2 regions of the Streptomyces seoulensis genome follow, and region 1 is predicted to be linked to the other one. Evidence: riboswitches for the same ligand, from Rfam matches in the RefSeq annotation. Region 1 holds a riboswitch; the other holds the start of a gene.
The links. A riboswitch is a leader RNA that binds a small molecule or an ion and turns the genes downstream of it on or off. The one in region 1 is predicted to bind cobalamin.

Region 1 (15,262 bases):
GTGCTTGGTGGTGAAGTTGCCGAGCCAGACGGTGGCCGTCTGGTTCTCCTGGCTGAGCAGCATCAGGGCGTAGAGGTACTCGTTCCACGCCTGGATGAAGCCGTAGACGGAGGTGGCGACCATGCCGGGGGCGAGCAGCGGGAAGACGACGCGGACGAAGGCGCCGGTGCGGGAGCAGCCGTCGACCATGGCGGCCTCCTCCAGCTCGCGCGGGATGTTGACGATGAAGCCGCGCAGGGTCCACACCGTGAACGGCAGGATGAAGGTCAGGTAGGTGATGATCAGCCCGGTGAGCTTGTCGTACTGATGCAGGTCGTTCAGCAGCAGGAAGACCGGGATGATCATGGCGACCAGCGGCACCATCTGCACCGCGAGGATGCCGACGATCACGATCTTCCGGCCCCGGAAGGCGAACCGGGAGATGGCGAGCGCGGCGAGCATGCCGACGACGACGCCGATGACGACGACGGACAGCGAGACGACCAGGCTGCGGCCGACCGGGCCCCAGAAGTCAGCGATGTCGAAGGCCCGGCTGAAGTTGTCCAGGGTGAACCCGGTGGGCAGCAGGCTCGGGTCGGGGTCGATGGCGTCCCTGGCCGGCTTGATCGCGGTGTCGAGCATCCAGTAGACGGGGAAGCCGGCGGTGGCGAAGACGAGGAGGCCGAGGATGTTCCAGCCGGCCTTGGAGGTCCGGCGGGCGGGGGAAGCCGTGCTGGTCACTCGACCTCTCCGATCTTGAGCATCTGGCGCATGTAGACGGCGACGACGCCGAGCAGCAGCACCACGGTGATGAGGGCGATGGCGGAGCCCTGGGCGTAGTCGTTGACCACGAAGGCGCGGTCGTAGGAGTAGGTGGTCAGCAACTGGAACTGGGCCTCGGGGTGGCCGTTGCGCATCACGAAGACCTGCGGGAAGACGCCCATGTCCCAGATGACGGAGAGCGTCGTCAGCATGACGACCACCGGCTTGAGCACGGGCAGGGTGACGAACCGGAAGACGCCCCAGGCGCCGGCCCCGTCCAGCCGGGCGGCCTCCTCCAGCTCGGCGGGGACCTGGGTGAGTCCGGCGCTGAGGGTGATGACCACGAAGGGCACCGCGCCCCAGACCACCAGCAGCATGATCACCGTGAGGCCCTCGGGGCCGCTGGCGAACCAGTTGTGGCCGATCAGGTCGACGCCGGGCAGCTTGCTGACGAGGGCGTTGAGGATGCCGTAGTCGGCGTCGAAGAGCCACTTGAAGACGGTGGTGGCGACGATGACCGGCATGCCCCAGCTCGCCACCAGCGCGATGTTGACGAGGGTCTTCACCCAGCCGGAGACCTTTCGGAGCAGCAGGGCGATCAGCATGCCGAGGACCATCGTGACGACGACGGAACCGGCGGCGAAGACGATGGTGCGCAGCACGACCTGCCAGAAGTCGCCGTCGCTCAGCACCTTGGTGAAGTTGCCGAACCCGGCGGACTCCGGCTCCTGGAAGCCCCAGAGCTGGGACTGGCCGAACTTCTGGAACGACAGGGTGACCAGCCGGACCAGGGGGTAGCCCATGACACCGGCGAGGATCAGCAGACAGGGCGCGAGCAGCAGCCAGGGGGTGGCGGCGCCTTTGACGGAGGCCGGGCGTGGCCGGGGCGGCGGGGGGCCGGGCGGGGGCGCCTGCCGCGGCGGCGGCACCTTGGCAGGCGTGGTCGTGTCTGCGGCACTCATCGCGCTCCTCGGCGATCCCGTATGTCCTGTGCAGGCGGTATGGCGTCCGCCGCGCGGGCCGGGACGCCCACGCGGCGGACGAGCGCGGGCACCGGCAGGGCCCGCCCTCGGCTCACTTGGTGTTGATGACCTTGTCGATCGCGGCGTCCGCCTCCTTGGCGGCGTCCTGGACCGACTTCTTGCCGGTACCGATCTCCTGGAGCATGGTCTGCAGGACCTGCGCCTTCTCCACCTGGCCCCAGCCGGGGGCCATCGGCACGAACCAGTTGGACTCGGCCGCGGTGGCCGGCACGGCGGTGGCCGGGTCGTTCTTCAGGGTGGCGAGGTCGGTCTTGTTGTTGGGCAGGTTGCCCTTGGCGATCAGGCCCTTCTGCCCCTCGGGGCCGGTGAAGGCGTTGATCCACTCGGCGGCGACGTCCTGGTTGCGGGACTTCACCGGGACGGCGAGGTCGGAACCGCCCAGGAACACCGGCATGTTCTTGCCGGACGGGCCGGGCATCACGAAGTTCTCGAGGTTGTCCTTGAGCTTGCCGGTCTTGTCGTTCTTCGGGTCGGCGGAGGTCGCGCCCTCCCAGGCCGCGGCGAAGATCATGGCGGACTTGCCCTGGCCGTAGACGAGGTAGCGGTCGGACTCGTCCTTGGTCTTGTCGCCGTGCATGTACTTGTCGAGGACCTGCTTGAACGCGGTCAGGCCCTTGACCGACTCCGGCGAGGACAGCGTCCCCTTCCACCGGCCGCCCTGCTCCTTGGCGATGGCGCCGCCCGCGTCGTAGACGTAGGACATGCCGGCGTACCAGTCACGGGTGGGCTGGTACCACGCGTTGAACTTGTCCCCCTCCTTCTTCTGGATCTTGTCCAGCGCGGCGGTCAGCTCGGGGTAGGTCTTCGGCGGGGTCTTGACGCCGACCGAAGCGGCCACGTCCTTGCGCCAGTTGGCGACGCGGCCACCGGCGTAGTACGGCACGCCGTAGGTCTTGCCGTCGTAGGTGACCGAGGTCTTCAGGCCGTCGAGCCAGGCGTCCGAGGCCGCGAACTTGGCGGGGTCGAGGGGGGCGAAGGCGCCCTTGACCATGTAGCCGAGCATCTCGCTGTTGCCCATCTCGACCACGTCGGGGGCCTTGTCGGTGGCGAGGACGGCGTCCAGCTTGGTGTTCTTGTCCGGCCAGCCGTAGTACTCGTGCTTGATCTTCAGGTCCGGGTGCTTCTTCACGACGGCGGCGTCGGCGGCCTTGACCAGGTCGGGCCAGTTGTTCTGCGCGTCGACGGTGAGCCAGACGGTCAACTGGTCGCTGTCGCCCCCCTTGCCGTCGTCGCTGCCGCACGCGGCGATGGAGACGACCATGCCCGCGGCACCGATCGCGGCTATCAGTCTGCGCTTCACGCCATCCTCCTCAAGGGATACCCACAACCCCCCTGCCTCCCCGCGGTGTCACACTTGCGCGTCGAACCGCCCTCGGAGCCGGGACTGGACCAATGGTGTAGACCAGCAGGGGGAGCTTGGCCCAGACCAAAAGGGCTGTCAAGGGTGTTCAGGTGGGGTCCGGGCGTCCGTGACGCGACCGAGATATGCAGGGACCTTTCATTGCGCAACCGACAGATCGGACGGACCAGTTCCGGTGGACCAATGGCCCGCTCCGCACGGGTGGACTAGACCAACCGGGGGTGCGGCGGTATACAGGGAGATCACGGAGCGTGCGGGCGGACCCGGCCGCGCGCGACCGTGCCACGATGTGAGCCGTGACCGATGGCGATGTCGGTCGCTTTCGGCATCCGGAGCCGGGAAGGCAGCCATGAGCACCGACGTCAGCAGGGCGGAGAACGAGGCCGGCGCGACCGTCCGTACCGCGCGCGTGCCCAAGTACTACCGTCTGAAGAAGCATCTCCAGGAGATCACGGAGACGCTTCCGCCGGGCACGCCGGTGCCGCCCGAGCGCACGCTGGCCGCGGAGTTCGACACCTCCCGCACCACGGTCCGCCAGGCGCTCCAGGAGCTGGTGGTCGAGGGGCGCCTCGAACGCATCCAGGGCAAGGGCACCTTCGTCGCCAAGCCCAAGGTCGCCCAGGCGCTCCAGCTCACCTCCTACACCGAGGACATGCGCGCCCAGGGGCTCGAACCCACCTCGCAGTTGCTGGACATCGGCTACATCACGGCGGACGACCGGCTCGCCGGGCTGCTGGACATAAGTGCCGGGGGCCGGGTGCTGCGCATCGAGCGGCTGCGCATGGCCAACGGCGAGCCGATGGCCATAGAGACCACCCACCTCTCCGCCAAGCGCTTTCCCGCGCTGCGCCGTTCGCTGGTGAAGTACACCTCGCTCTACACCGCGCTCGCCGAGGTCTACGACGTGCATCTGGCCGAGGCCGAGGAGACCATCGAGACCTCACTGGCCACCCCGCGCGAGGCGAGCCTGCTCGGCACCGACGTGGGTCTGCCGATGCTGCTGCTGTCCCGGCATTCCGTGGACCGCGAGGGCCGGCCGGTGGAGTGGGTGCGCTCGGTCTACCGGGGCGACCGCTACAAGTTCGTGGCCCGCCTGAGGCGTCCGCAGGACTGACCGGTTCCCCTTCCACCGCCCCCACCAGCTCACATCGCCATATCGATACCCGGACGAGGGGTTCCGCTCCGCCGTGCCGTCACCTAGATTGCGTGCGCATTACGCAGTGATCAACGAGGGGACGGAGCCGAGGCATGCCCGAAGATTCTGAAGTGAGGCCACCGGTGGTGACACCGGTCCGTGTGGTCATCGGCCTGTGCCTCGTGGCGCCGTTCGTGGCGATGCTCTGGGTGGGTTCGTTCTCCAAGGTGGACCCGACGTTCATCGGGATCCCGTTCTTCTACTGGTACCAGATGCTGTGGGTGCTGGTCTCGACCTCGCTCACCGTGACCGCGTACCAGCTCTGGCAGCGCGACCAGCGCTCACGCAAGGTGAAGAGCGGGGGTGCGTCGAAGTGAAGGACGGCGTCAACGGCGTGGCGCTCGGCGTCTTCGTCTTCTTCTTCCTGGCCGTCACGGTCCTGGGCTTCCTGGCCTCGCGCTGGCGCAAGGCCGAGAACGAGCACTCGCTGGACGAATGGGGCCTGGGCGGCCGGTCGTTCGGCACCTGGATCACCTGGTTCCTGCTGGGCGGCGACCTGTACACCGCGTACACCTTCGTCGCGGTGCCCGCGGCGATCTACGCGGCCGGCGCGGCCGGGTTCTTCGCGGTGCCCTACACGATCCTGGTGTACCCGCTGATCTTCACCTTCCTGCCCCGGCTGTGGTCGGTCTCGCACCGGCACGGGTACGTCACCACCTCCGACTTCGTGCGCGGTCGGTTCGGCTCCAAGGGGCTGTCGCTGGCGGTGGCGGTCACCGGCATCCTGGCGACCATGCCGTACATCGCGCTCCAGCTCGTCGGCATCCAGGCGGTGCTGGACGTGATGGGCGTGGGCGGCGGTGAGGGCACCAACTGGTTCGTGAAGGACCTGCCGCTGCTGATCGCCTTCGGTGTGCTGGCGGCCTACACCTACTCCTCGGGACTGCGCGCCCCCGCGATGATCGCGTTCGTGAAGGACACGCTGATCTACATCGTCATCGCGGTGGCGATCATCTACATCCCGATCAAGCTGGGCGGCTTCGACGAGATCTTCGCCAAGGCGGGCGAGAAGTACACCGCCGCAGGCGCCGGCGGTATCGTCCCGGCCCCGGCGGGCCAGTGGACGTACGCCACGCTGGCCCTGGGCTCGGCGCTCGCGCTGTTCATGTACCCGCACTCGATCACCGCGACCCTGTCGTCCAAGAGCCGTGACGTGATCCGCCGCAACACCACGATCCTGCCGCTCTACTCCCTGATGCTCGGCCTGCTGGCGCTGCTGGGCTTCATGGCGATCGCGGCCGGGGTGAAGGTCACCAACGGGCAGCTCGCCATCCCGCAGTTGTTCGAGGACATGTTCCCGGACTGGTTCGCGGGCGTCGCCTTCGCGGCGATCGGCATCGGCGCGCTGGTCCCGGCGGCGATCATGTCCATCGCGGCCGCGAACCTGTTCACCCGCAACATCTACAAGGACTTCATCAAGCCCGACGCGACGCCCGAGCAGGAGACCAAGGTCTCCAAGCTGGTCTCGCTGCTGGTGAAGGTGGGCGCGCTGGTCTTCGTCCTCACCATGGACAAGACGGTGGCCATCAACTTCCAGCTCCTGGGCGGCATCTGGATCCTCCAGACCTTCCCGGCGCTGGTCGGCGGCCTGTTCACCCGCTGGTTCCACCGCTGGGCGCTGCTGGCCGGCTGGGCGGTCGGCATGATCTACGGCACGCTCGCCGCCTACGGGGTCGCCTCGCCGACCCAGAAGCACTTCGGCGGCTCGGCCAAGGAGATCCCCGGCATCGGTGAGATCGGCTACATCGGTCTGACCGCGTTCGTGCTGAACGTGGTGGTCACGGTGGTCCTCACCTTCGTCCTGAAGGCCGTGAAGGCCCCCGACGGCATCGACGAGACGAGGCCCGAGGACTACACGGCCGACGCGGGCGACCCCGGCGTCGAGGTCGAGCTGCCCCCGGCGACCGCGGGGAGCGCCCACTAGCGAGAACCCGTTCCACCCGGCCACGGGCCGCCGTAAAGCGAGAGCGACGGCGGCCCGTCGTCGCACACACTCCCGGTCATGGACCTCCACATCAGACCGGCCGGACCCGCCGAGTACGACGCCCTGGGCGAGATCACCGCGCAGGCCTACCTCCAGGACGGACTGCTCGACTTCGGGGAGGGCGACGCGTACCTGGGCGAGCTGCGGGACGTGGCCCGGCGGGCCGCCGCCGCGGACGTCCTGGTGGCCGTGCGCGGGGGCGTCCTGCTCGGCGGGGTCACCTTCGTCCCGGCGGGCGGACCCATGGCCGACATCGCGGGCCCGGGCGAGGCCGAGATCCGCATGCTGGCGGTCGCGCACGCCGGCCGGGGCCAGGGAGCCGGGGAGGCGCTGGTGCGCGCCTGTGTGGAGCGCGCACGGGCCGTCGAGGGCTGTGTGCGCGTCGTCCTGTCCACCCAGCGCACGATGTACGGCGCCCACCGGATCTACGAACGCCTCGGTTTCCGGCGCACCCCGGAGCGCGACTGGAACCCCTTGCCAGACCTGCTGGACCTCGCCCTGCTCACCTACGAGTTGACGCTTTGAAGCCACCGCGACACACAACAGACACAACATCTGGGGGTGTCACCGCAGCCCGGCACTAGATGTATGCTCGTGCTCGCTGTCGTCGCAGGGGAATCCGGTGCGAATCCGGAACTGTCCCGCAACGGTGTACTTGCGTGCTTCGTGCACGCCAGAGTCAGTCCGAGGACCTGCCGACAGCGCGCGCCCGGCCGTCCGGCCCGGGTGCTCGAAGACGTCCGGGCCTCGTGGAGTGGGCCGGTGGACGCGACGCCGCGTGCGCTCGTGCCTCCCCTTCCCTCCGCCTGGCCCCGTGCCCAGCGAGGGAGAGCCCCACGTGACCATCGCGCCTGCCGACCCGGCTTCAGCCAACCCGGCGACCGAGGCCCCTGTGGAGAACGACGGCCCCGGCGCCGCGCTGCTGCGGACCCTGACCGAGCTGACCGCCGATCTCCCGGACGCGGACCCCGGACGGGTCGCGGCCGCCGCGCTGCGCGGCCGGTCCGCGCGTGCCGACGAGGCGGAACTGCGCGAGCTGGCCACGGAGTCCGCCGCCGGTCTGATCTCGGAGGACCCGGCCTACTCCCGGCTGGCCGCCCGGCTGCTCACGCTCTCCATCCGCGCCGAGGCCGCCTCGCAGGGCGTGACGTGCTTCACCGAGTCGGTGACCGTGGGCCACCGCGAGGGCCTGGTCGCCGACCGCACCGCCGACTTCGTGACGCTGCACGCCGCCCGGCTCGACGCCCTGATCGACACCGGCGCCGACGACCGGTTCGGCTACTTCGGTCTGCGCACCCTGCACAGCCGTTACCTGCTGCGCCACCCCATCACCCGCAAGGTGATCGAGACGCCCCAGCACTTCATGCTGCGCGTGGCGAGCGGCCTGGCCGAGAACGACAGCGCCCCGGCCGTGGACGAGGTCGCCGCGCTCTACGGCCTGATGAGCCGCCTCGACTACCTGCCCTCCTCCCCCACCCTGTTCAACTCCGGTACGCGGCACCCCCAGATGTCGTCCTGCTACCTGCTGGACTCCCCGCTGGACGAGCTGGACTCGATCTACGACCGCTACCACCAGGTCGCCCGGCTCTCCAAGCACGCCGGCGGCATCGGCCTGTCCTACTCCCGCATCCGCAGCCGGGGTTCGCTGATCCGGGGCACCAACGGGCACTCCAACGGCATCGTGCCGTTCCTGAAGACGCTGGACGCCTCGGTGGCCGCGGTGAACCAGGGCGGGCGGCGCAAGGGCGCTGCCGCGGTGTACCTGGAGACCTGGCACTCCGACATCGAGGAGTTCCTGGAGCTGCGCGACAACACCGGTGAGGACGCGCGCCGTACGCACAACCTGAACCTCGCGCACTGGATCCCGGACGAGTTCATGCGCCGGGTCAACGCCGACGAGCCGTGGTCGCTGTTCTCCCCGGCGGACGTGCCCGAGCTGGTCGACCTGTGGGGCCCGGAGTTCGACGCGGCCTACCGCAAGGCCGAGGAGGCGGGCCTGGCGAAGAAGTCCATGCCGGCCCGCGAGCTGTACGGCCGCATGATGCGCACCCTGGCCCAGACCGGCAACGGCTGGATGACCTTCAAGGACGCCGCCAACCGCACCGCCAACCAGACGGCGCTGCCGGGCAACGTGGTCCACTCCTCCAACCTGTGCACGGAGATCCTCGAGGTCACCGACGACGGGGAGACCGCGGTCTGCAACCTCGGCTCGGTGAACCTGGGCGCCTTCGTGGTGGACGGCGACATCGACTGGGCGCGGCTGGACGAGACCGTCCGTACGGCCGTGACCTTCCTCGACCGGGTCGTGGACATCAACTTCTACCCGACCGAGCAGGCGGGCCGCTCCAACGCCAAGTGGCGCCCGGTGGGCCTCGGCGCGATGGGTCTGCAGGACGTCTTCTTCAAGCTGCGCATCCCCTTCGACTCCCCCGAGGCGAAGGCGCTGTCCACGCGGATCGCCGAGCGGATCATGCTGGCCTCCTACGAGGCGTCCGCCGACCTCGCCGAGCGCAACGGCCCGCTGCCCGCCTGGGAGCAGACCCGTACCGCGCGGGGCGTGCTGCACCCCGACCACTACGGCGTCGAGCTGACCTGGCCGGAGCGCTGGGCGGCGCTGCGGGAGCGGATCGCCGAGGTCGGCATGCGCAACTCGCTGCTGCTGGCCATCGCGCCGACAGCCACCATCGCCTCCATCGCGGGTGTGTACGAGTGCATCGAGCCGCAGGTGTCCAACCTGTTCAAGCGCGAGACGCTGTCCGGCGAGTTCCTCCAGGTCAACGCCTACCTGGTGCAGGAGCTGAAGAACCTCGGCGTGTGGGACGCCCGCACCCGTGAGGAGCTGCGCGAGGCCAGCGGCTCGGTGCAGGGCTTCGCCTGGATCCCCGAGGACGTGCGCGCGCTGTACCGCACGGCGTGGGAGATCCCGCAGCGCGGTCTGATCGACATGGCCGCCGCCCGTACCCCGTTCCTGGACCAGGCTCAGTCACTGAACCTGTTCCTGGAGACGCCGACCATCGGCAAGCTCTCCTCCATGTACTCCTACGCCTGGAAGTCGGGTCTGAAGACCACGTACTACCTGCGTTCGCGCCCGGCGACCCGGATCGCCCGTGCCGCCCAGGGCCGGGTCCAGGAGACCACGACCATCCCCGTCCAGCAGGCCGCCGACCCCGACGCCGTCGCCTGCTCCCTTGAGAACCCCGAGTCCTGCGAGGCCTGCCAGTAATGTCCGACGAGACCAAGAACCTGCTCGACCCCGGCTTCGAGCTGACTCTCCGCCCCATGCGCTACCCGGACTTCTACGAGCGCTACCGGGACGCGATCAAGAACACCTGGACCGTCGAGGAGGTCGACCTCCACTCGGACGTCGCCGACCTCGCGAAGCTGTCGCCGGAGGAGCAGCACCTGATCGGCCGCCTGGTGGCGTTCTTCGCCACGGGTGACTCGATCGTGGCGAACAACCTGGTGCTGACGCTGTACAAGCACATCAACTCCCCCGAGGCGCGGCTCTACCTGAGCCGTCAGCTCTTCGAGGAGGCCGTGCACGTCCAGTTCTATCTGACGCTGCTCGACACCTACCTGCCCAACCCCGAGGACCGCGCCGACGCCTTCGCGGCGGTGGAGAACATCCCCTCCATCCGCGAGAAGGCCGAGTTCTGCTTCAAGTGGATCGACTCGGTCGACAAGCTGGACCGGCTGGAGACCAAGGCGGACCGCCGCAAGTTCCTGCTGAACCTGATCTGCTTCGCCGCGTGCATCGAGGGCCTGTTCTTCTACGGCGCCTTCGCGTACGTCTACTGGTTCCGCAGCCGTGGTCTGCTGCACGGCCTGGCCACCGGCACCAACTGGGTGTTCCGCGACGAGACGATGCACATGTCGTTCGCCTTCGACGTGGTCGACACCGTCCGCAAGGAGGAGCCGGAGCTGTTCGACGACCAGCTCGAGCAGCAGGTCACGGACATGATCCGGGAGGCCGTCGCGGCCGAGCTGCAGTTCGGCCGCGACCTGTGCGGTGAGGGCCTGCCCGGCATGAACACCGAGTCGATGCGGCAGTACCTGGAGTGCGTCGCCGACCAGCGCCTCACGCGCCTCGGCTTCGCCCCGGTGTACGGCTCGGAGAACCCCTTCTCCTTCATGGAGCTGCAGGGTGTTCAGGAGCTGACGAACTTCTTCGAGCGCCGTCCGTCGGCGTACCAGGTCGCGGTGGAGGGCACCGTGGACCTGGACGAGGACTTCTGAGTCGTCCGAGTCTCCTTTCCGCGGTCCTTCTGGGCCTGCCCGAGCTGTCGGTCGATGCGCCGGTCGCGCACGATGCCGATCACCGAGGGCAGGACCAGGAGGACCAGGATGCCGAGAGTGGCGGCCATTCCGATGAGACCTTCGATCTGGTTTCCGTTCATGTCATCAGCCTTGCGCTGAACACTCCTGACCAACACTGGCAGGACTGCCGCGAACCCTCGAATTCCTGCCAGCGCCGAGGCACACTGGCAGCATGCTGAAGAACGTGGTCGCGGTCCTGCTGGACGGGGTGCACCCCTTCGAGCTGGGGGTGGTGTGCGAGGTGTTCGGCGTCGACCGCAGCGACGACGGACTGCCGGTGTACGACTTCGCCGTGGCCTCGGCGGAGGGCCCCACCCTGGACACCCACTGCGGCTTCACCGTCTCCACCCCGCACGGTCTGGAGCGGCTGGAGGAAGCTGATCTGATCGCCGTCCCGGCCGGCGAGTCCTACGCCTCCCGCGACTATCCCCCCGCGCTGCTGGACGCCCTGCGCCGGGCCGTGGACCGCGGCGCGCGGGTGCTCAGCGTGTGCACCGGGGTGTTCGTGCTGGCCGAGGCCGGACTGCTGGACGGACGCCGGTGCGCGGTGCACTGGCACAACGTCGAGGAGCTGAGCCGGCGCCACCCGCGCGTCACGGTCGAGCCGGACGTCCTCTACGTCGACGAGGACCCGGTGATCACCTCCGCCGGGACGGCGGCCGGAATCGACGCCTGCCTCCACCTGGTCCGCAAGGAGCAGGGGCCGGAGGTCGCCAACAAGATCGCCCGCCGGATGGTGGTGCCCCCGCACCGCGACGGCGGCCAGGCCCAGTACATCGAGCGTCCGCTGCCCAAGGGGCCCTGCGACACCGTGGGCGAGGTGCTGGTGTGGATGGAGGAGCACCTCGACCAGGAGGTCACCGTCGAGCAGCTCGCCGCCCGCGCCCACATGTCCCCGCGCACCTTCGCCCGCCGCTTCCAGCAGGAGACCGGCACCACCCCGTACCGCTGGCTCCTGCGCCAACGGGTGCTGCTGGCACAGGAGTTGCTGGAGGCGACGGACGAGACGGTGGACTCGATCGCGTGGCGGGCCGGGTTCGGCAACGCGGCCGCCCTGCGCCACCAGTTCGTGCGGGCGCTCGGCACCACCCCGAACGCCTACCGGCGCGCGTTCCGGGGCCCGCAGGCCGCCTGAACGCGCGCCGGCAGGGCGGCGTGAGCCCTCACCACTCCATGGGCTCGACCAGCAGCCGGTGCGGGCGCAGGGTGATGCCCACGCGCGTGGAGGCGTCCGAGTCCTCGACCTGGCGGAAGCGGTACTTCGCCGAGACCGCCGCGACGATCAGGCTGAGCTGGGCCATGGAGAAGTGGTCGCTCGGGCACTTGCGGTTGCCGACGCTGAAGGGGCTCATGGCGTACTTCGGCACCTCCTCGGCCCGCCCCGGCAGCCAGCGGTCGGGGTCGAATTCGAGGTGGCGGGCGTAGGAGCGGCTGTCGCGCTGAATCGCGTAGGGGCTGTAGATGATGTCCGCCCCGGCTGGAATGCGATAGGCACCGAGTGCGGTGTCGGTGAGCGCGCGGCGGGTCAATATCCATACGGCGGGCCGCAGCCGGAGGGCCTCCAGGACGACATTGTTCGTATGGCCGAGCCTGCGTACGTGCTCGAATCCGACCGGCGCACCGCCGGTTACCGATTCAACTTCCGCGCGCACCTTCTCGGCGTGCTCCGGATGGTCCGCGAGGATCTGGAGGAGCCACATGATCGTGGAGGCGATTGTCTCGCTTCCGGGGGTGAGTATGGCGACGACCTGGTCGTGGATCTCCTGTTCGCCGATGGGATCGCCATTGTCGTCCTTCGCCTCCAGCAAAGCCGTCAGCAAATCGTCCGGCCTTTGACCGGATGCCCTCCGCTCGCCGACGATCTCGTCCACCAGCAGATGCAGATCGGCCAGTGCCCGGTTGAATTCGAGGTTGGACGGGAACGGCAGCCGGTACAGCGGTCCCAGGGGGAGCACCATGCGCCGGTACATGCCCCGGAAGACGGTGGCGAGGTCGGTGCTCAGCCGCTCCGCGCGCTCGTCCATGTACTGGCCGCGCAGCAGGCAGCGGGCCGCGACGCGCACGGCCACCCGGAAGGACTCGGAGGTGGCGTCGACGGGCACGCCGGGCCGCCAGCGCTCGGTGAGGGCGTGCGCCTCCTCCTCCATGATCGGCCCGTAGGCGGGGATCGCGGCGAGGCGGAACGCGGGCTGGATGGTGCGCCGCTGCCGCCGGTGCAGCGGGCCGTTGGCGGTAGCCACGCCCTGCTTGCCGAGCAGCCCCTCCAGGGACTCCCACACCGGCCCGTCGATCTTGTAGTCGGGGCTCAGCGCGAGTGCGCCGGTGAGCTCCGGCGCGGTGACGGCGTACACCGTCTTGGGGCCCAGCTTGAGGCGCACCACCTCGCCGTGGTCGCGCAACTGGGACATGAACGCGAGCGGGTCACCGGCCAGTTTCAGGCCGTGTCCGAACACCGGGACGGAGCCTCCCGCGAGGGGCGGCTCCTTCAGTTCGGCCACTTCCCGCGTCTCGGGATTGACAGAGTCGACGGTCATTTCTCACCTGCCGCTTCGTTGTTGACGTACGGGGGTGTGGACCGGTCCTCCCAACTGTCGACCATGTAGCGGCCGGACTCGTGGTGGAACCAGTAGACGGTGCTGAACCAGTTCCGCATATTGCCGACACAGGTCCGCACGGCGGCGCTCAGTTTCTTTCCGTGCACGGTTCCGTCGGCCAGCCGGTCGGCGAACTCCAGCGCCTCGCGCTCGGCTTCGAGGAATTCACCGATGCATTTCTCGATGCGCCCCTTCAGTTCTCCGACGGCTTCTTCGAGGGTGAGCCCTGAATGGGTGATGAGGCTGATCCCGAGATTGTGGACCTCGTCGCCCGCTATCTCCTTCGGCAGCGAGCACAGGTCGTTGTACCAGGCGGCGAATTCCTGGCTCAGCAGGGCCGCGCGGCGATAGGCCGGGTTCTTCCGCACCGCGTCCGGGAGCCGGCATCCGGCACCGGCTTCCAGGAGGTCGGTCCAGATCCAGTGCGCGAAGGTGAGCCGCCGCAGCGCGAGGTACTCCTCGACACCGGGCACACGGCCCTCGGTGCGGTTGCGGAACTCGCGGTCGTACGCCTCGATCACCTCGTGGAAGTGCCGGGCGAACCGCTGGTTCCAGGCGGGCGGCAGGAACGCGTAGAGCCGCAGCACGCTGTCCGCGAAGGCCGCTACCAGGGCGTCCGGGTGGTGCAGATGGTCCTCGGGTGCGTCGAGCGCCGTATGCAGACGCTGTCGCAGCCGCCGCCAGTCCTCGGGCCGGCCGTGCACGATGTCGCGGTCGTGCCGGTCGTCCCAGACGAAGAACCACGCGCTGTAGTCGGCTATGGCCTGGAGCACGTCGTCGGGGGCGCCCAGGTAGTAGCCGGCCATCAGATCCGTGTAGCAGAGGTCGTCGGCGTACTCACGGACCTTGTCCGGGGACATGAGCCGTTTTTCCAGCAGCCACTGCCGGGTGTTCTCCTGGAGCTTCGGCCAATACGGGTGCAGCTCCCGGGGAAAGGCGTCCTCGATCACCGGAAGCGCGAGGGACGGTGGTACCGCGACCGCTGTCGCCGATGTGGTGCCGCGTGAGAATGCATGCACGAACAGTCCCCTCTCGACCGCCAGGAGCACACGCCCCTCCTTGCCGTGCCGGGCGTGCGCCGTTGCGTATCCCCGCACCCCCATTCAGCACTACAACTGACCGTTAGGGGAACGGATTTGCTCCATTCACTACCCCAAGTCGCCGGGATTCTTTCGGCGAACAGACGAACGACGCCCGGCCGGGGAGGTACCCGGCCGGGCGTCGTGGCTGTTCGGTGCGGTCGCGCTGGTTCCGCGCGCTCCGGTCAGTCGTTGGCGACCACGTCGTAGCGCGGTTCGTTCTCGGCCATCTGCCGCAGCGCGTCCTTGCGGTCGCGCTTGGAGAGGCGGTCGATGTACAGGTAGCCGTACAGGTGGTCCGTCTCGTGCTGGAGGCAGCGGGCGAAGTAGCCGGTGCCGCGCACCTTGATGGCGTTGCCCTTCTCGTCCTGCCCGGTCACCTCGGCGTAATCGGGGCGCGCGAGCGGCGCGTACGCCGTGGGCACGGACAGGCAGCCCTCGTTGCTGTCGTCCAGGCGGCGGGCGGAGGCGGGCAGTTCGACCAGCTTCGGGTTGACGACCACACCGGTGTGGCGCACGCCGTCGTCGTCCGGGCAGTCGTAGACGAAGACCTTCCGGCTCACACCGATCTGGTTGGCGGCCAGGCCCACGCCCTCGGCGGTGCGCTGGCTGGCGAACATGTCCGCGACCAACTGCTCCAGCTCCGGGCCGAACTCGGTGACGTCCGCGCACTCCTTGTGCAGCACCGGGTTGCCGACGACCGTGATCGGCCGCGAGGTCCCGCGCTCACGCCAGGCGGTCTCGCGCTCCTCGCAGTCCTCGGTGTCGACGACATAGCCCTCGTCGTCGACGGGGAGCACGCCCGCCTGCTGCTGATCGGTGTCCTGCTGAGCCATGACCGAGTGACGCCTTCCTGCACAAAAACTGGGGGGTGAATGCTGATACAGGGTACGTGGGCGGGCTCGCCGCAGGAGCCTCAGCAGACCTCTTCGAGATCCCGCCAGTCCCG
Region 2 (15,262 bases), 2.1 Mb from region 1:
GCCGTGAAGGAGGTCCGCGCGACGCCGACGGTCCCCGGCGCGCTGACGCGGGCCGGGGACCGTGGGTGCGACGCCTGGATCAGGCGGTGCAGGAGGTGGTGCTGGTGGTGCTGGAGCAGGTGCTGGTGGAGGAACAGCTCGTCGACGAGCCGAGCATGACCTCGCTGGCGTCCGAGTAGTCGGTGATCTCGAAGGTCTCCGACTCCAGGTCCAGGATCTCCTGGGCGAGGGAGGCGAGGTTGTTGTCAGCCATGATGGCTCCTTCCGGGTCAGGTGACCTGCTGCCGTCCGGGAGGGTCCCGTCCGGTGGTGCGCCGAACCTGCCGGAGGAGCGAGCCCCCGGACACCTCCCTTTCTACGCGCGTCCGACACCAACTCCCTGACCGATGGCTGTCACTTCACTGACACCCCCGTTCTACGACCCCATGGAGTACTCGCCGTGAGCAGCGACCAGACCCGTCCGACCGTGACCGTGGGCGGCGGTGTCCCGCCCGGCCTGGACGCCCTGCTGGCGTCCACCGCCGAGATGTATCTCGACCTGCACCGGCACCCCGAGCTGTCCGGCGCCGAGGAGCGCACCGCCGCCCGGTTCGCGGACCGGCTGACGGCGGACGGCTTCCGGGTCCTGCGCGGTGTCGGCGGGCACGGGGTCGCGGCCGAACTGGCCAACGGCGACGGCCCGGCCGTGCTGCTGCGCGCCGAGCTGGACGCGCTGCCGGTCGCCGAGGAGACCGGCGTCCCGTACGCCAGCACGGCGACCTCGCCGGGCCCGGACGGGCGGCCGGTGCCGGTGATGCACGCCTGCGGCCATGACGCCCACCTGGCCTGCGCGGCGGCGGCCGCCCGGTGGCTCGCCGAGCACCGCGACCGGTGGCGGGGCACGCTCCTGGTCGTCGGGCAGCCCGCCGAGGAGACCCTGAGCGGTGCTCGCGCCATGCTGGAGGACGGGCTGTACGACCGGATCACCGCGCCGGACGTGGTCCTCGCCCAGCACACCGCCGCGTTCCCGGCCGGGATGGTGGCGCACGCGGACGGGCCGCTGATGGCGGGCAGCGTGACGCTCGAAGTGGTCTTCGAGGGGGACGGCGGACACGCGGCCACCCCGCATCTGACGGCCGATCCGCTGCTCGCGGCGGCCGGCGCGGTGACCCGGCTGCCCGCCGTCGCAGCCCGCGAGACGGACCCGGCCGAACGCCTGGTGGTCACCGCGTCCTCGCTGCGGGCCGGGGACTACGGGCGCACCGGGAACGTGATAGCCACCCGTGCCGAACTGCGGGTCACCGTCCGCGCCCTCTCGGAGGCGGCGCTCGTCCGGGGCACCGCGGCGGTGGAGCGGGTGGTGCGCGCGGAGGCCGCCGCGGCCGCGCTGCCGCCGCGGGTCACGGTCCGCGAGCTGAACCGCTCCGGCGTCACCCGGCCCGACCCCGGCGTCACGGCCGCCGTCCGCGCCGCCCACCAGACGGCCTTCGGCGCCGCCCGCGTCACCGGCTGGCCCGCCTCTTCGGCGACCGAGGACTTCCCGCTGCTCACCGGCGCGGGCGGCCATCTGCACGGCCGCCCCGGCATCCGGGGCGCCTACTGGATGCTCGGCTCGGTCGGTCCCACCCAGTGGGCGGCGGCCCCCGGTACCGGGCCCGCCGAGAAGTTCCGCACTCTCCCCCACAACCACTCCCCCCGCTATCTGCCCAGCGTCCGCCTCACCCTGGACACGGGCACGGCCGCCATGGTGACGGCGGCACTGGCCCAACTCGGCCCGGCGGCGGGGTGACCACGGTCCGCGTGGCCCGGATCACCATCCGGATGACGGACGGTACCGGCGGCCGGGGGTCACGGCCCGTAGGGTGACCCCTGTAGCTGGTTCGCCCCGTCCGCCAGGCGGGGTGTCGTAAGAGGGAACCCGGTGGGAATCCGGGACTGCCCCGCAGCGGTGAGCGGGAACGACCGCCGTCATACGCACTGGGTCCGACGCACGGACCTGGGAAGCGACGGCCACTAGGTGTCCTCCGCGAGGACGTGCCCGCGAGTCCGAAGACCTGCCATCTGCCCGTGCGCGACCCACTCGCGTACGGACATCCCGGTGACCTCGAGGGCGGGTCGGCGTACACACGGACGGTCCACCGCGCACACCGTGCGGGCCGGCGCCGTCCGGTCGTCACCCCTTCACGTGCTCGTCCCGTCGCCGGGATCTCAGGGATCCGTCTCGTGAAGGAGATCTCCGTGACACCGAAGTCCGCAGCCGCGGCAGCACGGTCCACCGTGTACGGCTACCCGCGTCAGGGCCAGGACCGGGAGCTGAAGAAGGCCGTCGAGGGCTACTGGAAGGGCCGTGTCGACGCCGGCGCCCTCCGGGCCACCGCCGCAGGCATCCGCCGCGCCAACTGGCAGGCGCTGGCCGAAGCAGGCATCGACGAGGTCCCGACCGGGGACTTCTCGTACTACGACCACGTGCTGGACACCACCGTCATGGTCGGCGCGATCCCTGCCCGGCACCGGGCGGCCGTCGCCGCCGGCCCGCTGGAGGGGTACTTCGCCATGGCGCGCGGCACGCAGGACGTGCCGCCGCTGGAGATGACCAAGTGGTTCGACACCAACTACCACTATCTGGTACCGGAGTTGGGTCCGGACACGGTGTTCTCCGCCGACTCCGCCAAGCAGGTCGCGGAGCTGAAGGAGGCCCTCGCGCTGGGCCTGGCCGCCCGGCCGGTGCTGGTCGGCCCGGTCACCTACCTGCTGCTGGCCAAGCCCGCACCCGGCGTCCCCGCCGGCTTCGATCCGCTGACCCTGCTGGACCGGCTGCTCCCGGTGTACGCCGAGGTGCTGGCGGATCTGCGCGCGGCCGGGGCCGAGTGGGTGCAGGTGGACGAGCCCGCGCTGGTGCAGGACCGGACCCCGGCCGAGCTGAACGCGGCCGGGCGCGCCTACCGTGAGCTGGGCGCGCTCACCGACCGGCCGAAGCTGCTGGTCGCCTCCTACTTCGACCGGCTGGGCGAGGCGCTGCCGGTGCTGGCGAAGGCGCCGGTGGAGGGGCTGGCGCTGGACTTCACCGAGGCCGCGGCGGCCGACCTGGACGCGCTCGCCGCCGTGGGCGGGCTGCCCGGCAAGCGGCTGGTGGCCGGGGTCGTCGACGGCCGCAACATCTGGGTGAACGACCTCTCGAAGTCCCTCGGCACGCTCGGCACCCTGCTGGGGCTGGCCGACCGGGTCGACGTCGCCGCCTCCTGCTCCCTGCTGCACGTCCCGCTGGACGCCGCCGCCGAGCGGGACATCGAGCCGCAGATCCTGCGCTGGCTGGCGTTCGCCCGGCAGAAGACCGCCGAGATCGTCACGCTGGCCAGGGGCCTGGCCCGCGGCACGGACGCGATCAGCGCCGAACTCGCCGCCAACCGGGCCGACCTGGCCTCGCGCGCCGGCTCCCCCATCACCCGCGACCCGCGGGTCCGGGCGCGCGCCGCCGCCGTCACCGGGGCGGACGCCCGGCGCTGCGAGCCGTACGCCGAGCGGGCCGCCGCCCAGCGTGCCCACCTCGGTCTGCCGCTGCTGCCGACGACCACGATCGGCTCCTTCCCGCAGACCGGCGAACTGCGCACCGCCCGCGCCGACCTGCGCGCGGGCCGGATCGACACCGCCGGGTACGAGGAGCGCATCAAGGCGGAGATCCAGGAGGTGATCTCCTTCCAGGAGAAGACCGGCCTGGACGTCCTGGTGCACGGCGAGCCCGAACGCAACGACATGGTGCAGTACTTCGCCGAGCAGCTCACCGGCTACCTCGCCACCCGGCACGGCTGGGTCCAGTCCTACGGCACCCGCTACGTCCGCCCGCCGATCCTGGCCGGCGACATCTCCCGCCCCGGGCCGATGACGGTGCGCTGGACGACGTACGCCCAGTCCCTCTCCGACCGCCCGGTCAAGGGCATGCTGACCGGCCCGGTGACCATGCTCGCCTGGTCGTTCGTCCGTGACGACCAGCCGCTCGGCGACACCGCCCGGCAGATGGCGCTCGCCCTGCGCGACGAGGTGGACGACCTGGAGCGGGCGGGCACTTCGGTGATCCAGGTCGACGAGCCCGCACTGCGCGAGACGCTGCCGCTGCGCGCCGCCGACCGGGCCGCCTACCTCGCCTGGGCGACGGAGGCGTTCCGGCTCACCACCGCCGGGGTCCGGCCGGCCACCCAGGTCCACACGCACATGTGTTACGCCGAGTTCGGTGACATCGTGCGGGCCATCGACGACCTGGACGCCGACGTCATCAGCCTGGAGGCGGCCCGCTCGCACATGCAGGTGGCCCGCGAACTGGCCGCGCACGGCTACCCCCGCGAGGCGGGTCCGGGTGTGTACGACATCCACTCCCCGCGCGTGCCGAGCGCCGAGGAGGCGGCCGAGCTGCTGCGTACGGGGCTGAGGGCGATCCCCGCCGAGCGGCTGTGGGTGAACCCGGACTGCGGTCTGAAGACCCGCGCATGGCCGGAGACACGGGCCTCGCTGGAGAACCTGGTCGCGGCGGCCCGTACGGTGCGGAGTGAACTGCTGTAGTTCCCCTGCCTGTTCGTCCCGGTTCCGCCTGTGGGCCGGGACGGACGGGGCCGCGTGCTTGTGATCAGGAGGTTCCTCGCGTGACCAGTCGGCTGGTGCTCGTCTCGCCCGCGATCGGGGCAGCGCTGCGGGAGGCGCGGTTCTACGACGGCACCGGTTCCCTCGACGAGGTGGGCGCCGCCCGGGCGCGGGCGGCGGCCGGTGCGTTGCCGGAGGCGGCGCGGGTCGTGGTGTCGCCCGGTGTGCGGTGCCGGGAGACGGCGGAGGCCCTCGGGCTCCGGGGCGTGGTGGCGGCGGAGCTGGCGCCGCTGGACGCCGGGCGGTGGCGCGGGCGTGCGCTGGCGGAGGTCGGCGCGACGGAGGCGGAGGCGGTGGCCCGGTGGCTGGCCGACCCGGACTGCGCGGCGCCGGGCGGGGAGTCGGTGCGCGAGGTGTGCGCGCGGGTGGGGCGCTGGCTCACGTCGGCTCCTGAGGGCCGTACGGTCGCCGTGGTGGAACCCGAGGTGGTGCGGGCGGCCGTGGTGCACGCGCTGGGGCTGCCGGGCGAGGCGTTCTGGCGGCTGGACGTGCCCCCGCTCACCGCGACCGAGCTGTCCGGGCGGGCCGGACGCTGGAACCTGCGGCTGGGGCGCCCGCTCGGCGCGGACGGAAAGTGAGACTCGGCGCGGACCGGGAGTGAGAAAGGGCCCCCGGAAGTCTCCGGGGGCCCTTCGTCTCGTCCTCACGCCTGCTCAGTGGGAGGCGGCGACCGCCCGTCCCGTGGGAGCGGCAGCGGGGCGGGGGTTCAGCAGCCGTTCGGCCAACTCGCCGAAGACCAGGCCGAATCCGGCCCACAGCACCGTCTGGATGGCCAGCGCGGAGAGGCGGAACCGCCACAGCAGGGCGGCCGGGAAGTGTTCCGGTACCTCGTTGACGACCGGCAGGAAGGCGTAGGCCAGCCCGGTCGCCACGGCGAAGGCGGCCACGGCGACGAGGGTCGCGTACCAGTTGCCCAGGCGCGGGGCGAGGCGCTTGCCGAGCAGGGTGGCCCCGACGGCCAGGAGCACGCTGAGCAGCATCATCAGGAAGTACAGCGTGGTGCGCTTGCCGATGGTGTCCGGGTCGCCGACCGAGGGCGGGTTGGCCGGGTACTTCAGGAACGGCACCACGTACACGGCGAGCAGCGCGGCGCCGGACAGCAGCAGCGCGGTCGCGCGGGGGCCGAAGCGGCCGACGCGGCCGAGCGCGAAGCAGTAGGCGAGCGCGGCGATGCCGCCGAAGGCGACCCCGTAGACGAGGACACCGGTGGCGAGTCCGGCGGTGGACTGCAGCGAGCGGGAGACGACCTCCACCTCGTGCCCGTGCGAGTGGTGGCCCTCGAAGCTGATGGCGCTGTCCACGTTCGGCTCGCCGAGGAAGTAGGCGGCGATCAGGGCGAGCACTCCGGCGGCGAGGCCGGCGAGCATGCCCCGCACGAGGAGGTTTCTTACCGTTGCGGAGTTCATGGGTGTGCGGCGTCCCTCGCGTCAGTGGCAGGGGAAGCCGAGCAGGTGGCGGGCGTCGTGCACCCACTCGTGGACGTCCGTGCCGTTGAACACGGAGGTGGCACCCTGCTCGGCGCCGACGAAGTACAGCAGGACCAGCATGAGGACGCCGAAGAAGACCGCCCAGGGCGCTATCTCCTTGAGCGGCAGCTTGGCGGGTACGGCGGGGTTGCCGGCGGTCGGCTGGGCGACGGTCTGCGCCATGGCAGGACCTCCTCTGGGAGTTCGCGTCCCATCTCGGTGGTGCACAGGACGACGGCCACGGGTCTGACTCGCGCGGCCCCTTGGAGGACCCGCGCACACAGTGGCGCGACCGTGCCGGTTTCCCACCGGCTTCCGTTTCGCCGTCGTCGATATCGCCCCGACGGTACCGCGTGTGCCCTGGCTGGCCAAGACCGCATCGGTCCGGGTGATCTTCCTCTCCCGGCCGTGTACGGAGCACGGCCACGGGGCAGGGGCGGCCGCGCGGCCGGGGCCCGTGTGCGGGGCCCCGGCGGCGGCGGGAGCGGTCAGAAGTCGTCGGCTCCGTTGCGCAGTTCGCCGGTCCAGTAGCCGGTGAGCGCACGGGCGGGGTCGACGGCGATGCCACCGCCCGTGGAGGAGTCCACCGCGATGACGGTGGAGTCGCCCTCCAGCACAAGCTGGAACGCCGTCACGACCTCGTTGTCCTCGTCCACGCCTCCGTCGGAGAGCTTGACCAGGGCGTACGCGGGGTCACCGGGGTTCAGCACCGTGGGCGCGGCGGGCTTGCTCTTCGCCACCGACGGCACGTCCTGCTTGTGGCTCTCCAGGAACTGGATGTGCGGGAAGCCCGCCATCTCGCAACGGTGGCCAGAGGTGTTCCGGGCGGTGAGCACGATGTGGGTGTAGGGCGGGCCGTCCTGCCGCTCGGCGGAGACCTTCACGTCCTTGGCGGCGCAGACGGGGGTGGCGGCCGAGCCGCCGCCCGTGCCCTGCGCGGCGGTCGAGCCCCCGGCGGCCGCCGAACCGGAGCCGCTGGAGTCCGACTTGTGCGCGGTGCCGACCGCGGTGCCCTTGCTCCCGCCCGTGCCGGACGCCGGCGCGGACGCCGGGGAGGTGGCCGTCTGCGCGGCCGCCGTCCCCTCGGCCTTGGTCCCCTCGCCACTCTGACAGGCGGTCAGGGACAGGGCGAGCGCGGCGGAGGCGGCGACGGAGAAGAGTGCGGTACGGCGCGAGGCGTTCATGGTGGTTCCCCCGAGAGGTATGGCGAAAAACGACGGCCGTCCGACCGCCGGCCAGCCGCTGACCTGCTGACACTCTGAGTCTCGACCGTCTCGCTGATGTCCCGCTGACGTCCCGCTGACGCCGTTCTGACGCCGCCCTCAGGGCGTCCGGAGATCTTCGGCGGCGAGCCGTCGTACCGCGTCCTCGTGCCGCTTGCGGTGGTCCGCCCGCCCGCTGACCCGCAGCAGGGCCTCCAGGGCCCGTACCGCTCCCTCGTCGTATCCCGTGGACTCCGCCTCGTCGGCGGCGCGTTCCAGGAGGCGTATGGCCTCGGTCTCCTCGCCGAGGGCGAGGTGGGCCTCGCCGCAGACGGTGTGGAGGAGGGAGGTGCGGGCCGCTTCCTCGTGTTCGGGGCCGAGGTCCAGGGCCGTGCGGGCGACGCGGAGGGCCTCCTCGGGGTGACCGGTGCTCAGGTGGATGCGGGACAGGTGCAGCAGCGCGAGCATCTCGGTGTGGGTGCCGCCTTCCGCGCGGGCCAGGGTGGCGGCGTGGGCGCAGTTGGCCAGGGCGGCGTCCGATCCGCCCTGCGCGGCCTGGACCAGGGCGAGGTTGATCAGGGCGGTGGCCTCGCCGAGGCGGTCGCCGCAGCGGCGGGCCAGGGCGGGTGAGGGTTCCAGGAGGGTGACGGCGTCCGCGAGCCGGCCCTCCTCGCTCAGCACCCAGCCCAGGAGGGTGCGGACGCGGGACTCGGCGTAGGGGTCCGCCACGGCCTGCGCGCATTCCAGGGCGGTGTGCAGCAGCGGCGACCAGTTGTCCCGTGAGCGCCACACCACCTGCGGCCACTGGAGCAGGATGATCCGCCAGGCCCGGTCGTCCAGGCCGGCGGCCCGTGCGGCGGTGGCGGCGCGGGCCAGGTCCTCGCGTTCGGCGGCCAGCCAGCCCATCGCCTCCGCGCGGTCCGCGAAGTCGCGTACGGCGGCCGGGCGCCGGAAGTCCGCCGGCAGCGCGAAGCAGGGTTCGCCGCCGGGCTGGGCGGTTTCGGCGGCGGCCAGCGCGGTGGCGATGTAGTGGTCGAGGACGCCCGTGAGTGCCTCGGGGCCGGCGGCCGGGTCGAGGCCGCGCGCGTAGAGCCGTACGAGGTCGTGCAGTTCCCAGCGGCCGGGCGCGGTCTCGGTGACGAGGTGGGCGGCGCCGAGCCGTTCGAGGGCGCCTCCTGCGGTCAGCGGGTCGGTGCCGGAGAGGGCGGCGGCGGTGTACGGGTCGAAGTGGGTGCCGGGGTGGTGGCCGAGCCGGCCGAAGTGGTGCGCGGCCTCGCCGGGGAGCTGCTGGACGGTCAGGCGCAGGGCGGCCGGGACGCCGGTGTCGTCGACGGCGAGGTGGGCGAGCCGGCCGCGTTCGTCGGCGAGTTCGTCCGCGAGGTGGGCGAGGGACCACCGGGGGCGTCCGGCGAGCCGGGCCGCGGTCACCCGCAGGGCGAGCGGGAGGCCGCCGCAGAGTTCGGCGAGCCTGCGGGCGGCGACCGGTTCACCCAGGACGCGTTCCTCGCCGAGGACGCCCGCGAGGAGTGCCGTGCCGTCCTGCGCGTCGAGCGTGCCGAGCGGTACGGGCCGGGCCGCGTCGGAGGCGATGAGCCCCTCCAGGCGGTGGCGGCTGGTGACCACGGTGACGCAGTCGGCGCCACCGGGCAGCAGGGCGCGGACGGTGGCGGAGTCGCGCGCGTTGTCGAGGACGACCAGCAGCCGGAGCCGGTCGGTGAGGCTACGGAACAGGGCGGCGGCGGCAGCGGCCGACTCCGGTATCCGGCGCGGCGGCACGCCGAGGGCGAGCAGGAACTCACGCAGCACCTCCGTCACGGACGGCTCACCAGTGTCGCTGAAACCGTGCAGGTCGGCGAAGAGCCGTCCGTCGGGGAAGGCGTCGGCGCCGCGGTGGGCCCACCACAGCGCGAGGGCGGTCTTGCCGACCCCGGCGGGCCCGGTCACCAGGCACACCGGCGCCTCTCCGGCGGCGGCCCGGCCGAGCGCGGCGAGTTCCGGGCCTCGCCCGTGGAAACCGCGGGGTGCGCGGGGCAGGAGGTCGGCGGGGTGCGCCTCGGCGGGGACGAGGGCGGGGCGCGGTGGCACGGGCGACCGGGGCGGTTCGGCCTCGGCACTCGGATGCGGGGCCGGCAGCTCGGGTACGGGGTCCCCGCGCAGGATCAGCCCGTAGGCGTCGGCGAGTTCGCGTCCGGGGTCGATGCCGAGTTCGTCCGCGAGGAGTCTGCGGGTGCGGTGGAACCACTCCAGGGCCTCCGACTGGCGGCCCGCCTGGTAGAGGGCGGTCATCAGCGCGGCGGACAGCGACTCGCGCAGCGGGTGGGCGACGGCTTCGGTGCGCAGTACGGCGGCCGCCCGATGGTGCTCGCCCAACCGGCCGTACGCTCGGGCCAGTTGCTCGACGGCGGAGAGCCTGGACTCCTCCAGGGAGTGCGCGGCGGCCTGGAGGGGCGGTCCGGCGAAGGCTCCGCCGAGCGCGGGGCCGCGCCACAGGGCGAGGGCGTCGCCGAGCATGAGGACGGTGTCGGCGGGGTCGCGCTGTTCGCGGGCGAGGGTGAGCAGTTCCTCGAACCGCTGGGCGTCGAGCAGGGTTTCCGGCAGCCGCAGCGCGTAGGCGTCCCCGGCGGTGAGGAGTTCCACGCCGTACGCCTCCGCGTCGCCCTCGGCGAGCAGGGCGCGCAGCCGGGACACATGGCCCTGGATGACACCGCGCGCCTGGCTCGGGGGCTCGTCGTCCCACAGACAGGCGGTCAACCGGCCGATCGGCACGGGGGTGTTGGCCGAGAGCAGCAGCGCCGCGAGCAGGCTGCGGCGCTTGGCGGGGCCGAGCGGCAGTGGTCCCCGGCGGGTGTCGACGGAGACGGTGCCGAGCAGCCGGAACTCCAAGGGAGGGTCCTTCCGAGGGCGGCCACGGGCGGCCGGTAGAGGCAAAACAGCAGCATATCGGGGGGTTGTCGGTCATCCGGCGGGGGTTTCGTCCGCCCTCGCGCCATGCCTTGCGTACGCTGCTGACCGTGCCTTCCTCCCGCCGTCGCCGTGTCGCCGTTCTCGTCCTGGAGGGCGCGAAGCCGCTCGATGTGGGGATTCCGGCGCAGGTGTTCACGACCCGCGCGAGCATGCCGTACGAGGTGCGGGTGTGCGGGGCCACTCCGGGTCTGGTGGCGGGCGGCGACGGCCTGTCGTACCACGTGGCGTACGGCCTGGCCGCGTTGGAGTGGGCCGACGTGGTGTTCGTGCCCGGCTACCGGTTCCCGGACCGGGAGGACCCGCCGGAGCCGGTGGTGGCGGCGCTGGTCGGCGCGCACGAGCGGGGTGCGCGGCTCGCGGCGATCTCCACGGGGGCGTTCGCGCTGGCGGCCACCGGGCTGCTGGACGGCAGGCGGGCCACCACGCACTGGCACTACACGCGCGCCCTGGCGGCCCGGTACCCGCTGGTCCGGGTGGACGAGAACGTGCTGTTCGTGGACGAGGGCAGTGTGCTGACGTCGGCCGGGGCGGCCTCCGGCATCGACCTGTGCCTGCACATGCTGCGCGGCGAGCTGGGGGTGGCCGCGTCCAACCACGCGGCCCGGCGCCTGGTCGCGGCTCCCTATCGCAGCGGGGGCCAGGCGCAGTACGTGCCGCGCAGTGTGCCCGAGCCGCTGGGCGAGCGGTTCGCGGCGACCCGCGAGTGGGCGCTGCACCGGCTCGGTGAGCCGCTGAGCCTTCAGGTGCTGGCCCGGCACGCGGCGGTGTCGCCGCGTACGTTCTCCCGGCGGTTCGCCGAGGACACCGGGTACACGCCGATGCAGTGGGTGACGCGGGCCCGGGTGGACCTGGCGCGCGAGCTGCTGGAGCGCTCGGAGCGGAGCGTGGAGAGAATCGCCGAGGATGTCGGACTCGGCACCGGCACCAATCTCCGGCTGCACTTCCAGCGCGTCCTCGGCACCACGCCGAGCGACTACCGGCGCACCTTCGCCAGGGGCGAGTAGCCCTGGCGCGATCCTTGTGAACCCTGGCGCTCCTGCCACTGCCACGCGCGGGCGCCGCCCGCGAACCTGATGGCGAACGGAAGGGACACCATTCATGACGCGCATCGCCATCAACGGATTCGGCCGCATCGGACGCAACGTGCTGCGAGCCCTGCTCGAACGCGACAGCGACCTCGAGGTCGTCGCGGTGAACGACCTCACCGAACCCGCGGGGCTGGCCCGGCTGCTGGCCTTCGACTCGACGGCCGGGCGGCTCGGCCGTCCGGTGGAGGTGGACGGCGACACCCTCGTGGTGGACGGCCGCCGCATCAAGGTCCTCGCCGAGCGCGAGCCCGCGCAACTGCCCTGGGCCGAGCTGGACGTCGACATCGTGCTGGAGGCGACCGGCCGCTTCACCTCGGCCAAGGCCGCGCGCGCCCACCTGCACGCGGGCGCGAAGCGGGTGCTGGTCAGCGCTCCCTCGGACGGCGCCGACGTGACGCTGGCGTACGGGGTCAACAGCGACACCTACGACCCGGCCCTGCACACGATCGTGTCGAACGCCTCCTGCACGACCAACGCGCTGGCCCCGCTGGCCGCCGTGCTGGACGAACTCGCGGGCATCGAGCACGGGTTCATGACGACCGTGCACGCCTACACCCAGGAGCAGAACCTCCAGGACGGCCCGCACCGCGACCCCCGCCGGGCCCGCGCGGCCGGCGTGAACATCGTGCCGACGACCACGGGCGCGGCCAAGGCGATCGGCCAGGTCCTGCCGAACCTCGACGGCAAGCTGTCCGGCGACTCGATCCGGGTGCCGGTGCCGGTCGGCTCGATCGTCGAGCTGAACACCACGGTCGCCCGCGACGTCACCCGCGAGGAGGTGCTCGCCGCGTACCGCACGGCCGCCGAGGGCCCCCTCGCCGGAGTCCTGGAGTACTCCGAGGACCCCCTGGTCTCCTCGGACATCGTCGGCAACCCGGCCTCCTCGATCTTCGACTCCGCCCTCACCCGCGTCGACGGCCGCCACGTCAAGGTGGTCGCCTGGTACGACAACGAGTGGGGCTTCTCCAACCGCGTGATCGACACGCTGGAGCTGCTCGCCGCCTGACGCGACGGCACCCGGCCGGCCCCTTTCAGGCCGCGCCGAGGTGCCGCAGGGCGGAGGCCGCCGCTCCCGCCCCGCACATCCCGTGCGCTCCGGGCCCCGGTGGGGTGGCCGCCGAGCAGAGGAAGACGCCTGGCAGGCCGGTGGTGTAGGGGTCGAGGGCGGGACGGGGGCCCAGGACGAGCTGGCGCACCGTCTTGGCGCCGGTGAGGATGTCACCCCCGGCGAAGTTGGCGTTGGCGGCGGCGAAGTCGGCCGGGGCGGTGGCGCCGAGGCCCACGATCCGCTCGCGGGCGCCGGGGGCGAACCGTTCGATCTGCCGCAGGATCGCCTCCGTGGCGTCCCCGGTGTAGCCGTTCGGGACATGGGCGTAGGCCCAGACCGGGTGCACGTCGCCGACCGAGCGGCCGGGGTCGGCCAGGTACTGCTGGCCGACCAGGACGAACGGCCGCTCCGGCATGCGTCCGGCCGTCACGTCCCGCTCGCCCCGCGCGATCTCGTCGATGGTGCCGCCCAGGTGCACGGTCCCGGAGTGCCGGGCGCGGTCGTGGGTCCAGGGGATGCCGCCCTCGACCGCCAGGTCGATCTTGAAGGCGCCGGGGCCCCGGCGGAAACGCCGGTAGGCGGACCGGGTACGGGCGGGCAGCCGGTCGCCGTAGATGGCGGCCACCTGGCCGGGGTCGAGGTCGAGCAGGGTCACGTCGGCGGCCGGGATCTGCCGGTGGTCGGTGATCCGGACGCCCGTCCGAACGGTCCCGCCGTACTCGCGCAGCGCCTTCTCCAGCGCGCCGGCGATGGACTGCGAGCCGCCTTCGGCGACGGCCCACCCCGCCGCGTGCCCGGCGACCAGGATGCCGAGGCCGATGGCCGAGGTGAGCGGACGGCCGAGCGGGCGGAAGGCGTGGGCGGCGATCCCGGCCCACAGTCCACGCGTCTGAGGATTGCGGAAGAGCCGGGCCATGGCGGTGGCCGGCAGGGTGGTCGGCAGCCCGAACCGGGCGAGCAGCAGCGGGTGCGAGGGGATGCGCAGCAGCGGGCCCATCGTGTCCGCGGCCAGCGCGTCCCAGTGCCGTACCGAGGGCTCGACGAGCGCCCGGTAGCGGTCCCCGTCTACGCCGAGGAGACGGGCGGTCTCCGTGACGGAGCGCATCAGCACGCCGGCCGTGCCGTCGTCGAGGGGGTGTACGCAGTCGATGTCGGGCAGGCGCCAGCGCAGGCCGTGCCTCTCCAGCTCCAGTTCGCGCAGGGCCGGTGAGGTGACGGCCATGGGGTGGATGGCGGAGCAGTGGTCGTGCAGCAGGCCGGGCAGCAGCGCCTCGTAGCTGCGGGTGCCCCCGCCGACCTCGTCGGCGGCCTCCAGGAGCGTGACGTCGAGGCCCGCCTTGGCGAGGAGGGCCGCGGCGGCGAGCCCGTTGGGCCCGCCGCCGACCACGACGGCCGAGGTCATGAGGTGCTGTCCAGCGGGCGCGGCTCGGCCGCCGGACGCGCGGACCGTACGTCGTACACCGGGTAGTCGGCCCCGTCGGTGGGCCACGGCTGACGGGTCAGCATGTCGCGCACCGCGACATGGCCGCTCTCCAGCAGGCCCAGGGCCGCGTCGTGGATCTCATAGGACTGAGTCTGCCGGTGAAGGGGCTGCCCCTCCAAACAGATCACCCGCACCTCGCCGGGCGCGAAGGCGCAGCGGGTCTGTACGGCGCGCAGCAGTTGGTCGTCGTGGAGGTGGCCCTCGCCGAAGTTCCAGCCGATGGCGAAGCCCGCGATCAGCTCGCCCTCCACCACGGTGACCCCGTCCTGGTCCTGGGTGACGCGCTCCACCAGGCCGTTGAGGGCACGGCCGTGGGAGTGCATGGACCGCCAGCCCTCCGCCTTGGCGGCGAGCAGCAGGGCGGTGTCGGCGTCGTAGAGGGTCACCATCTGGTGCGGGGCGAGCCGGGCGCTGGTGGTCAGGCCCGATCCGAGCCGGTCGAGCGCGTCCCCGGTGAACAGCCAGGCGCTGGTGGCCCAGTTGCCCGCGTAGTAGCGCATCGCGGGCAGGAAGGAGACGAGGTCGGGGCGGAGGTTGCCGAGGAGCGGGAGCAGCACGAGGCTCGGCAGGATCACCGCGAGCAGCCAGGGCGAGTGGAGGTCCCACACCGTGAGGTCGCCGTGGGCGCCGAAGAGGAAGAAGAGCGAGAAGACGAAGAAGAGGTTCCACTCCAGCGGCACCCCCATGGGGATGGTCGACAGGATGTGCAGGTGGAAGACGACCATGTAGAGCAGGGCCGCCCAGGTCCACGGGCCGCCGTCGCCGAGGAAGACCAGGTACAGCGGGACGAGGTACTCGGTGGCGGTGCCGACGTGCGCCAGCAGGAAGGACAGGCGGGAGGGGCGCAGGTCGCGCGGGTGGTCGCGGTAGAAGAGGGGCTTGAGCCGGTTCGGGACCAGGGGGGCGTTGCTCATCATGGTGGCGACCACGAAGGGGAAGTGGTGGTTGAGCTTGGAGGTGGCCGCGCCCCACCAGATCGCCAGCATGATCAGCTCGAAGCCGATGAGCATGTCGCCGTGGGGGAAGAAGAACACCAGCAGCGACAGCCAGTACTGCTCCCCGCGCGCGGCGAGGAAGACGGTCTTGTCGCGCAGCCCCAGCACCGCCACGGTCACGATGAGCGGCAGGGCGGCCACCGGGTCGAGCAGGCCCCCGTGTCCGGACGAGCCGGGTCGGCCGAGCAGCCAGACGCCGGAGGCGAGTACGGCGGCGTAGAGCAGCACGTCGGCGAGGGTGCGCCGGTCGCCCCGGGTGAACGGCACCTTGCCGGGCCACGGAGGCAGGCGGACGGTACCGGGGCGCAGCCAGTACAGGGCGGAGCCGATCGGCGGGAGGAAGCGCGAGGACAGCGGGCCGGAGCCGCAGCCGAGTCCGGTCACCTCCCACAGCAGGGTGAAGACGAT

Region 2: linked by a shared signal. The riboswitch ahead of metE (5-methyltetrahydropteroyltriglutamate--homocysteine S-methyltransferase) and the one ahead of HEK131_RS25355 (ribonucleoside-diphosphate reductase subunit alpha) in region 1 are both predicted to bind cobalamin.

Annotation. Positions count from the first base shown of each region.
Region 1 is NZ_AP025667.1:5,544,268-5,559,529, forward strand. Features, by position in the region: gene HEK131_RS25320 (carbohydrate ABC transporter permease) at 1-720, opposite strand, end outside; gene HEK131_RS25325 (carbohydrate ABC transporter permease) at 717-1,703, opposite strand; gene HEK131_RS25330 (extracellular solute-binding protein) at 1,816-3,084, opposite strand; gene HEK131_RS25335 (GntR family transcriptional regulator) at 3,494-4,258, shown strand; gene HEK131_RS25340 (DUF3311 domain-containing protein) at 4,393-4,656, shown strand; gene mctP (monocarboxylate uptake permease MctP) at 4,653-6,263, shown strand; gene HEK131_RS25350 (GNAT family N-acetyltransferase) at 6,342-6,848, shown strand; cobalamin riboswitch at 6,912-7,037, shown strand; gene HEK131_RS25355 (ribonucleoside-diphosphate reductase subunit alpha) at 7,162-9,546, shown strand; gene HEK131_RS25360 (ribonucleotide-diphosphate reductase subunit beta) at 9,546-10,559, shown strand; gene HEK131_RS25365 (hypothetical protein) at 10,472-10,720, opposite strand; gene HEK131_RS25370 (GlxA family transcriptional regulator) at 10,813-11,775, shown strand; gene HEK131_RS25375 (cytochrome P450) at 11,804-13,174, opposite strand; gene cyc1 (epi-isozizaene synthase) at 13,171-14,253, opposite strand; gene def (peptide deformylase) at 14,499-15,149, opposite strand; gene HEK131_RS25390 (tetratricopeptide repeat protein) at 15,230-15,262, opposite strand, start outside.
Region 2 is NZ_AP025667.1:3,471,029-3,486,290, forward strand. Features, by position in the region: gene HEK131_RS16055 (thiazolylpeptide-type bacteriocin) at 80-253, opposite strand; gene HEK131_RS16060 (amidohydrolase) at 440-1,768, shown strand; cobalamin riboswitch at 1,839-2,055, shown strand; gene metE (5-methyltetrahydropteroyltriglutamate--homocysteine S-methyltransferase) at 2,218-4,530, shown strand; gene HEK131_RS16070 (histidine phosphatase family protein) at 4,611-5,186, shown strand; gene HEK131_RS16075 (CbtA family protein) at 5,262-6,014, opposite strand; gene HEK131_RS16080 (CbtB domain-containing protein) at 6,036-6,257, opposite strand; gene HEK131_RS16085 (DUF4232 domain-containing protein) at 6,563-7,258, opposite strand; gene HEK131_RS16090 (AfsR/SARP family transcriptional regulator) at 7,397-10,159, opposite strand; gene HEK131_RS16095 (GlxA family transcriptional regulator) at 10,288-11,244, shown strand; gene gap (type I glyceraldehyde-3-phosphate dehydrogenase) at 11,339-12,334, shown strand; gene HEK131_RS16105 (phytoene desaturase family protein) at 12,360-13,778, opposite strand; gene HEK131_RS16110 (DUF3556 domain-containing protein) at 13,775-15,262, opposite strand, start outside.